Regions from separate parts of the Zhihengliuella flava genome, predicted to be linked through region 1. Evidence: riboswitches for the same ligand, from Rfam matches in the RefSeq annotation. Region 1 holds a riboswitch; the other holds the start of a gene.
The links. Region 1 has a riboswitch for S-adenosylmethionine ahead of IW252_RS06185 (hypothetical protein). Riboswitches for the same ligand answer to the same signal wherever they lie in the genome.
Positions count from the first base shown of each region.

Region 2: another riboswitch for S-adenosylmethionine. It lies ahead of IW252_RS07555 (hypothetical protein); the one in region 1 lies ahead of IW252_RS06185 (hypothetical protein).

Region 1 is NZ_JADOTZ010000001.1:1,340,987-1,346,028, reverse strand. Features, by position in the region: gene IW252_RS06200 (dihydrolipoyl dehydrogenase family protein) at 1-883, opposite strand, end outside; gene IW252_RS06195 (DMT family transporter) at 1,052-1,426, shown strand; gene IW252_RS06190 (DMT family transporter) at 1,438-1,758, shown strand; gene IW252_RS06185 (hypothetical protein) at 1,766-2,221, opposite strand; SAM riboswitch class IV at 2,310-2,426, opposite strand; gene IW252_RS06180 (NUDIX hydrolase) at 2,479-2,964, shown strand; gene IW252_RS06175 (DNA-3-methyladenine glycosylase I) at 2,961-3,578, opposite strand; gene IW252_RS06170 (MFS transporter) at 3,883-5,042, shown strand, end outside.
Region 2 is NZ_JADOTZ010000001.1:1,629,372-1,634,413, reverse strand. Features, by position in the region: gene IW252_RS07565 (DUF4011 domain-containing protein) at 1-1,550, shown strand, start outside; gene IW252_RS07560 (hypothetical protein) at 1,591-2,313, shown strand; SAM riboswitch class IV at 2,361-2,477, shown strand; gene IW252_RS07555 (hypothetical protein) at 2,507-3,118, shown strand; gene IW252_RS07550 (hypothetical protein) at 3,180-3,527, shown strand; gene IW252_RS07545 (hypothetical protein) at 3,687-4,022, shown strand; tRNA gene IW252_RS07540 (tRNA-Leu) at 4,170-4,253, opposite strand; gene IW252_RS07535 (FhaA domain-containing protein) at 4,497-5,042, shown strand, end outside.

The DNA of each region.
Region 1 (5,042 bases):
CGAGCATGGAGTCCTCCACCGTGAAGTCCTCGCCGACACCGGCCGTCTCCAACCCGACGTCATCGAGCGCGGGGCGCCGCCCGGTGGCCACGAGCACCTCGTCCGCGGTGATCTCCTCGCCGCTGTCCAGCCGGGCCGTCACCGTGCCGTCCGCGGCGCGGTCGACCCGCGACGTCGTCGTTCCCGTGCGCACGTCCACTCCCTCGCCGGTCAGCCCGGCGGCCACGCGCTCGCCCGCGAACGATTCCTCCCGCTCCACCAGGCCACCGCGGGCCAGCAGCGTGACGTGAGAGCCGAGGGAGGCCCACGCGAAGGCCAGTTCACAGCCGGCCACGCCGCCGCCGATCACGATCAGGCGCGGCGGCACCGTGTCCGCCGACGTCGCCTCCCGGGTACCCCACGGGGCCGCCTCAGCCAGCCCGGCGATGGGCGGCAGGACGGGAACGGAGCCGGTGGCCAGCGCCACGGCGTGCGCCGTCAGGGTGTCCGTGCCCACCTGCACCCGGCCCCGCCCGGAGAGCCGGGCGTGCCCCCGCAGTAGCGTGATGCCTGCCGAGTCCACCCAGTCCGCCTGCCCGGAGTCGTCCCACCCGCTGGTGAAGGAGGTGCGCCGGCTCAGCACGGCGTCGGCATCGAGCTCCCCGGTGATGGCCGCGCGGGCACCACCGACCCGCCAGGCCGCGCGCACGGCATGGCCGGAGCGGAGCAGGGCCTTAGAGGGCATGCAGGCCCAGTAGGAACACTCCCCGCCCACCAGATCGGATTCGACGAGCGCCACGCGGGCGCCTCCTCGGGTGGCGTAATCGGCGATGTTCTCACCGACGGCGCCGCCGCCGATCACGATCAGGTCGAAGTCAGGTTCGTGCTGCGAGGTGGGGGTCATGCCGCCTCCTTTCGCGTTCATCCTGCTGAGGGCCGGTGGCTGAGTCGGTGGAGCGGGGCGTGGGCCCAGACTAGCGCAGCCGGCCGCCGGGGCAACGGGATGATGACCTCGCCCTCGTCCCTGCCCCATCGCCCTCGCGCGCTGGGCGCGGGCGATTAGACTGGTGCGGTGCTGAAATGGGTGCTGCTCGCCACCGCGGTGGCGGCCGAGGTCACCGCCACGCTCTGCCTGAAGGCGGCGCTCGACCAGCCGCTCTTCTACGCGGTGGTGGCGGCCGGCTATGCGGCCGCGTTTGGCCTGCTGGGCCGGGTTCTGCGCGCCGGCATGCCGCTCGGCGTGGCCTACGGGATCTGGAGTGCGGCCGGGGTGGTCCTGACCGCTGTCGCTTCTTGGCTGATCTACGGCGAGCCCATCACCCCGCTCATGGCGTGCGGCTTCGCCCTGGTCATCGGCGGGGTGCTCCTCGTGGAAATCGGCCACCAGCGCTCCCTCCCGAACGCCGGCGTGCTGCCGTACGACGATCAGGGGGCGAGCACCCGATGACGATCAGCCTGATGGCCTGGGCGGTGCTGGCGATCGCCGTGCTCGCGGAGATCGGTGGCACCCTGTCCCTGCGCGCGGCCACGGGCGGTAGCCGGTGGTGGTACGCCTCGGTCGGTGCCTGCTACGTCACCGCCTTCACCTTGCTGAGTGTGGCGCTCGCCGAGGGCATGCCGCTCGGGATCGCCTATGGCGTGTGGGCCGCATCCGGGGTGGCGCTGACCGCCGTGCTCGGCCGCTTGATCTTCAAGGAGCCGCTCTCTCCCATGATGTTGCTCGGGATCGTGATGATCTGCGGCGGCGTCCTGCTCATCGAACAGGGCGCCGCCCACTAGACCCGGCTCACGCCAAGACGGTCGCGAGCGCGGCGTGGGGCGAGGAGCCGGCACGCACCTGAGCCAGCCACGGCGTCCACTCCTCGGCGCAGAGCCGGAAAGCGAGCGGCCCGTGATTGGCCGCGGGCCAGCGTTCAAACAAGTGACGGTGCCGGCCTGGGGCGAGCTGACCGTGTTCGAACGCCTCCGCGATGACCTGGGCCAGCACATAGAACTGCAGCGGCGTGAAACCTGCCGCGCTGAGCTGCCGAGCGTTGCGCGCCCAGCTGGAGGGCACAGCACGCCCGCTCGTCGGGTCCACGCCCCGTGCGGTGGGCGTCGCGGCGCCGCAGTTCTGCGGCGACGGTGGATGCGCGCTGAAGTAGCGCACCCATAAGGGGCGCTCGGACTCCGCGATCTCTCCCCACTCGGGGCGCGCAGCGAGCGCGAGGCGTGGATCGGCGTCGGCCAAGAGGACGGTCATGGGGTGTTCCTTTCCGCAGCCCAGAACCGGCCCCCCGGGCGCAGCGCCTCTGGGGCGCGTGGCGCGCAGGAGCGCGTTTTTCTGGACGAACATCGACTTGCCCGCGGGACGTTCCGCGCGGGCCGGTTCTTCCCCTGGGGCACCCCACTCGATGGAGAGGGTTGCCGCACAGCCGGCCAGGTACCGACAGCTGTGACTCGTGAACCTGCCCCCAGATTAGCACTGCCCCCGGCGCGCCAGCTCGATAGGGTGGGCGGGTGCCTATCCCAGACTTCATCGTGAACCTCCGCCGCAGCATTGGACACGCACCGCTGTGGCTCTCCGGCGCGACCGCCGTGGTGCTCCGCGCCCCGGCCGCCCAGGGCGCCGCCGAGCAGGTCCTGCTGGTCCGCCGCGCGGACAACGGCCACTGGACGCCGATCACCGGCGTGGTGGATCCAGGGGAACACCCCGCGAGTACCGCCGTGCGGGAGACGCTGGAGGAGGCTGGCGTGGAGACCGAGGTGGAATCCTTGGCCTGGGTCAGTGTGTCGGCGCCGATGGTGCACGCCAACGGGGACCAGGCGCAGTATCTGGACCACACGTTCCGGTGCCGCTACGTAGGCGGCGAACCGCACCCGGCGGACGACGAATCCACGGCGGCCGCATTCTTTGCTCTCGACGACCTGCCGCCGATGACCGATCACATGCGCGAGCGCATCCGCACCGCCGTGGAACACACCGGGACGACCCGGCTCGACTAGGCCGCGCTAGCGGGCCAGACGCCGCTACTGCCGCGCCGGTGACTGTCCACCAAGTGCGTGTCCACGATGCCGATGGCCTCCATGAGCGCGAACATGGTGGTGGGCCCCACAAACTTGAAGCCGCGCTTCTTCAGCGCCTTCGCCAGTGCGACCGACTCGGCCGACGTCGTGGGAACGTCCGCCATCGTGCGCGGCGCAGGCGTGGACTCCGGCTGGAAGGACCACACGAACGCGCCCAAATCCCCGGCGTCGGGGTCCGCGCGGAGGTTCAGCGTGGCCTGCGCGTTGGCGATGGCCGCGAGAATCTTGGCCCGATTCCGGATGATTCCGGTGTCCTGCATGAGGCGCTCCACCTCGGCCTGGCCGAACGTGGCCACGGCCTCCGGGTCAAAGCCGGCGAAGGCCGCGCGGAATGCCTCCCGCTTACGCAGCACGGTGGCCCAGGACAGGCCGGATTGGAAGGCCTCGAGGGTCAGCCGTTCATACACGCCGGCCTCGTCCCGTACCGGCAGGCCCCACTCGCCGTCGTAATACTCACGCATGAGGGCATCGCTGGATGCCCACGCTGGCCGGGCGAGGCCGTCCTCGCCGATGATGACCCCCTGATCTGCCATGCCTACCCTCTCTCCGATGCTGGTGGTACCGCCCCGCGCCGGCGCGGCAGCGCTGTTTCTGTGCCGGTGCCGGCACGTGATGATGGCCGCAATTCTGCCGGATAGGGAATAGTCTGCACAGCATCCGGCGCTGTGGTGGTGGACAAGAACGCCGGTTTCTAGCCCTGTGAACAACCAGTGGATTGACCAAATCATGAGACATCAGCGCCCACTCTTGGCGTGGGTACGGTTCCATGGGAGAGAATAGGGCAGACGCCGTCGTCGTACTGATTTTTCAACTCCCCCTATGTATCGGGAAGGTTTGATGACCCAACACCAGGGCACGGCTGCGGCCGGTTCGACGCTCCTCGAGGGGCGTAAGCTCCTCTTCGCCGTGGTGGCGCTTGCCATGGGCGGTTTTGGCATCGGCACCACCGAGTTCACCATCATGGGGTTGCTGCAGGAGGGCGCCCTAGATCTGGGCGTGAGCCACGCAGAGATGGGCCTGCTCATTTCGGCCTACGCGCTCGGCGTGGTGGTCGGTGCGCCCATCCTCACCGCGCTAGGCGCCCGCGTGCCCAAGCGCACCATGGTGCTGGGGCTCATGGTCTTCTTCACGCTGGCCAACGCCTCCTCCTTCCTGGCCCCCACGTATGAGTCCATGTTGGTCACCCGCTTCCTCTCCGGGCTGCCCCATGGCGCGTACTTCGGGCTGGCCGCCATCCTCGCCGGCACCTTGGTGCCGCCCACCAAGCGCGGCATGGCGATCGCGTGGATCATGCTGGGGTTGGCCGTGGCCAACGTGGTCGGCGTGCCGGCCTTCACCTGGCTGGGCCAGGCGGTGGGCTGGCGGTCCATGTTCCTGGCCGTCGCCGTGATCGGCGTGCTGACGATCGTGTCCATCCTGGCCTTCGTGCCCTACGCCCCGGCCCACGCAGAGGCGAGTATCCGGCGGGAGCTCACGGCGCTGAAAAGCGCTTCGGTCTGGCTCGCACTCTTCACCGGAATCGTCGGTTTCGGCGGCTTCTTCGCCGTCTACTCCTACATCAGCCCCATCCTGACCGACGTCACGGGCCTGCCGATCGAGGTGGTCCCGCTGGTGCTGGGCCTTTATGGCCTCGGCATGGTGGTCGGCAACTTGGTGGGTGGCCGCCTGGCGGACTGGTCCGTGCTCGGCAGCATTTACATTTCCATGGTCTCTTTGATCATCACCATGGTGCTCTTCGGCCTGGTGTCCTCGGTGCCGTGGCTGACCCTGGTGTTCGTGTTCATTATGGGCGGCGTTGGATCCCTGCTGGCACCGGGGCTGCAGTCCCTCCTCATGGATTCGGCGCCGAAGGCCCAGTCCTTGGCCGCCTCGCTGAACCACTCGGCGCTGAACATCGCCAACGCCATTGGCGCGGCACTCGGCGGCGCCGTGATCTCCCTAGGCTGGGGCTACGAATCCACGGCCTACGTCGGGGCGCTCCTCGCCGTCGCCGGCCT
Region 2 (5,042 bases), 290 kb from region 1:
TCTACGAGGGGAAGCTCATCACCTACCCATCGGCGCAGGAGGACGGCCCGGACGTCGGCGTCGAGTTCTTCCTGGCCGACGGCATGTATCGCCGAGGCGGCGGTGCGGACAACCCGCGCGAGGCGAAGGTCGTCGCCCAGCGGGTGATCCACCACTATCGGACCAGACCAGGGGCCTCGCTCGGCGTGGTCACGTTCTCCGTGGCGCAGGCCTCGGCCGTGACAGCGGCCGTCGACGAGCTCCGGGCGTCGCACCGCGACCTCGATGAGCACTTCGACACGAGCGACCGACTCGACGGCTTCTTCGTCCGCTCGCTCGAGTCGGTGCAGGGCGATGAGCGCGACGTGATCCTGTTCTCGGTCGGCTACGGCCCCGACGAGGCGGGGAAGGTCTCGACGAACTTCGGCGTGCTCAACAAGGAGAAGGGCTGGCGGCGACTGAACGTCGGCGTCACGCGGGCGAGACAGCGCATCGAGGTAGTCTCCTCGATGGAGGCGCACGACATCCCCGCCTCCCAGAACGAGAACGTCGAGGCCCTTCGGGCGTACCTGGACTTCGCGAAGCGCGGCATCGAGGTGCTCGGGACACAGTCCTCGGCGACGGGGCTCATGCCGGAATCGCCCTTCGAGGAGTCGGTGATCCGCACGATCGAGTCGTGGGGCTACAAGGTGGAGCCCCAGGTGGGCGCCGCGGGCTTCCGCATCGACCTCGCAGTTCGGCACCCCGCGAAGTCCGGCGTGTTCGCAATCGGGGTCGAGTGCGACGGGTACCAGTACCACTCGTCGCCCACCGCGCGCGACCGCGACCGCCTGCGCGATCAGGTGCTCGAAGGGCTGGGCTGGACCCTGCACCGGATCTGGGGCACGTCCTGGTACCGCGACAAGGCCTCGGAGGAGCAGCGCCTCCGGGCCGCAATCGAGGACGCCATCGCCGGCAGGACCTCGGCGATGAGGCGGAGCCGTCCCGAGCTCGTGCGCCCCGACGTCGAAACGGTGCCCGCGCAGTCGGAGGCGTCCCACGACTGGGTCGTGCGCTACAAGGAGGCGGCGGAGCAGGACCTTCCGCTCTGGGCCGACGCGGGCGAGCCCGGGAGTCACGTGTACCTGGTCGAGCCACTGCACAACCTCGCGAGGGCTGAAGGCCCAATCCACATGGCGCTGGTGTTCGAGCGGATCAGGGACTGGTGGCACATCGGCAGAATCTCCCAGAGGATGAAGGAGAACATCGACCTGGCGATCGAGATGGCCGATGTTGTGCGCGACGGCGACTTTATCGACGTCCCGGGCCGACCGGTCACGAAGGTCCGGAGCAACGGCAATCAACGCAAGCCGGAGCAGGTTCATGTCGACGAGTTCGCGAGGGCCGTCGAGCTCCTCGTCCAAGACGTCGGCGGGGCCTCCCGCTCGGAGGTCGCGGTGCAAATTGCGAGGCTCTACGGCTGGAACAGGAACGGCTCGATCCTCGATGCGCGCCTGAACCAGGCGATCGACCGAGCTGTCGAGAGTGGCCGGGTGGTGGACCAGGACGGCAGGCTCTCGACGGCACCCTGAGCTGCGAGAGGTCGGAGCGTGAGCAGAGCACCTGTGGCAGGTGCTCTTTCGTCGCGTCGAGCACCAGCAGCGCGGAAGGTGGCTCGACGCGGGTGCTGGCTTCGCCGGAGAAAAGATTGATCGCCTCCAGCACGGTGGCGCCGGGGGTGAGGGTCTCGAGGCGGTCGCCAGTCTCGGCGAAGCCGAGCACCGCCCTGATGGTGGCGGTCTCGACAAGGCCGTGCTCGATGATGCTGGGCGCGAAGTGCCTGGCGACGGCGTTGGTGGTAATGAGGCGGTAGCCGTCGTCAGTGCGCACCGGCGCCTGAGAGAAGCTCTGCTCGACGACCAGAGAGAGGAACACGCCGATGCCGTCGTCGAGCTCGAGTACCTGGGGGCGTCCGTAGCCCTCGAGGGCATCGACCAGCTTCGGCGGCCTCAGGAGGTTGTCGCGGATCTTCTCGATGCTGAGCACGGTGTCCATGTGCGGGTCCGCGATGGGCTTCCCGCCCATGCGCTTGCTGTGCGCGATCGCGTTCCGCAGCTTCGCATACTGGCGGAGCACGTCCTTCTGCCGCTGGAGCAGAGTGTCGGAGCCCGAGAGCAGCTCGTCGAACGGCACCCAATCGTCATGCCTCTCACGACGCCTCTACTGCCGACGCCTCTACTGCCGGGCGAGCTGATCCTCGATTTCGGAGAAGGCATTGAGGAACCTCTCGGCGTCGGTATCGGCCATGGCACAGCTCCTGATCGGTCGGCTCGGGAATCAGACGGTGATCCGTAGCCTAGTGGGCGGGCGGCGTCAGCGCCTTCAAGTATAGTCGTCACCACGTTCAAGAGTCGTGACGCAAAGTACCTGGCTGGTCACGCGACAACCCGAATCCATCGATTCCCGGGTGTCCCAGGGGAAGAACGGGCTCACGAGATCTCGTGATGCAAGATTCGATGGGGCTCTGCCCCGGAGAGGGGCATCCACCATGTCCGACATCAAGTACGTTAACCCCCGCCGCGACGGCTGGTGGGGCGAGCTCGACCTGAGCTACCACCGCATTCCGGTGACTACCCGGCATGAGTTGGAAGTCGAGCAGGCCGCGCTCGCGGTGCTGGCGGCCCATCCACCTGTCGGCTTCGCCGGTAACCTTGAGGGCGTCACGCTCACCGCTGCACAGCTCAAAGCACTGGTCGAGCGAGCCGTCGCGGATGCCGAGCAGAAAACGGAGCGCCAGCGTGAGGCGGACGCCGAGGAGCGGCGCAGGCTCGGCTGGATGAGGATCGAGGAGGCGCTCTCTGCGCCTGACGCCGATCAGGTGGTCGTAGAGGGCCGCTGGGCGGGGCACACACGATGCGAGGCGACCGCGTGGTGCTGGAACCTGTTCCAGTACGAGCCACACGGCTTCGTGCACCCCGGCTCGCAGGTGCGCCACGAGGCGATGCAGAAGCTGCAGGCCGGCGGACTGCCCGAAGTCTTCGGCTATCCCGAGCGCGCTCGGGAGCTCGTAGCCCGCGGACTGACGCCTCGCGAGTACCGGCGGCACAAAGAGGCTCTGGGCGCGAACACATTCACGGATGCCGACGTGAGGCACGGCTGACGGTGGATGTCGGTGGTCCGAGGGATACTCGGATCACCGCTCACCGAGCACGGAGGACCTCATGGAAGCACTGGCAATTATCGGCACCGGCATCTTGATCCTCATCGTCGCAAAGATGCTGCGCAAGAAGCCGCCGCCGCAGGTGCACGACGCCGGAAGGTCGTCGCAGCAGAGATCAGGCGCGAACCCAGACCCGAATTGGGAGGACCACGTCAACCACCATCACCCAGGCATCGGGCTGGAGCTCGCAGTTGGCATCGGGGCCGGCGCACTGATCAGCAGGAGCAGGGACGCCGGCGAAGAGGCTGAGCTGGGGTCGCTGGTCGAGGCGGATGAGTTTGAACATGAGAGGGGCTACTACGAGGACGCAGACCCTGGGTGGGAGGACTACGCCAATCATCACCACTGAGTCAGCACCGCGGAGCCAGCACGTCTGAACCGGTGCCGATACTCTCGACGCGATCCTCAAAGGTCCCTCCAAGCCGGAATTGCACCCCAGGAACCCGACCGACAGGACTGAACACATGAACTGCCACCACTGTCCTGAGGTACCACACTGTTCTTCTGAATGAACGTCGATTACGAGAACACACCGACTTTTCTCATCGATGCCTCCGTCTTCCCTGGGTCGAGCGGGAGCCCGGTGTTCCTCGTCCCAAGACCGTCTGCACCTGACAAGTACGGGAACATCACGATCGGCGGCCCCGCGAAGCCTCCGATGCTCCTAGGCATCGTCGCCGCCGTCCACCAACGACAAGTGCCGGTTATGCTTGCGTCGGCGGCTTCCGGGATTCCCGTGGTCAGCGATCTAATCGACTTGGGGATCGTCTACAAGGCAAGCGCCATCCATGACCTCGCCCGGCAGCTAATGGCAGAGGAGACGCGGTCAGCTCGCAGTGCGTGACGCTGTCCGCTCTATCCGCTTCCGCATCGCTTTCATCCAGGGTCCGGCCAACCGCCGTCCCGTCTTAGCACTTTTTCTAGCACTTCTGACAAAAACGGCCCCTGGCCTGAGATATAAAATCCCAGGTCAGGGGCCATTTCATTCGCGTGCGCGAGGGGGGACTTGAACCCCCACGATCTTGCGATCACTGGCACCTGAAGCCAGCGCGTCTGCCAATTCCGCCACTCGCGCATATGTAGTTGTCATCCGACGCGCCCGCGCCGAACAGCGAGAACTATCTTATCCATACTTTGGCACCCTCACCTAATCGGCACCGCCCCGCGTGAGGCGATTCACCCGCTGAGGGGAACCGGAAGCATTCCAAATTCGTTGCGATCTGAGGTGAGTCCGCCACGGGTCAGGACGCATCCAATCTTGGGCAAGTAGTATCGAAACGCAATCAGTCGGTTTGGAACGGTAGGAAGGAGCAACGCCATGGGTCTGGTCGACAACGTCGAACGGGGCCTGGAAAAGCTGGTCACCAGCGTCTTCCGCGGTTCCTCCAGCGCGGGCGTACAGCCCGTTGAGATTGCCAGCAAGGTCCGCAACCAGATGGACCGCGGCACGCTCACCGTCAGCGAGGGCCGCACCACCGCGCCCAATCATTTCACCGTGCGCCTCGCGGCAGCGGACTTTGAGAAGATTCAAGAATTCGGCACGGCCTTGGCCGAAGAGCTGTGCGATGTGGCAATCGACCACGCCCGCAGCCAGCACTACACGCTCACGGGCAAGGTCGCGGTGACGTTCGAACAGGACGAGGCCGTCCGCGCCGGCGACTTGGCCGTACAGGCCAAGATTGTGCGCCGCCCCGAGTCGGGGCCCAGCTCCGCTGAGGCGGGAACGACGGCGCCGCGCGCTCCGCAGCCATCCCCCCAGCCGGCGCGGGAACCGGAACCGCGGCTCCAGCCGGTGCTGCAGATCGGCCACAAGCGGTACGGCATGAACTCGGACTCGATCGTGCTGGGCCGGTCCTCGGAGACG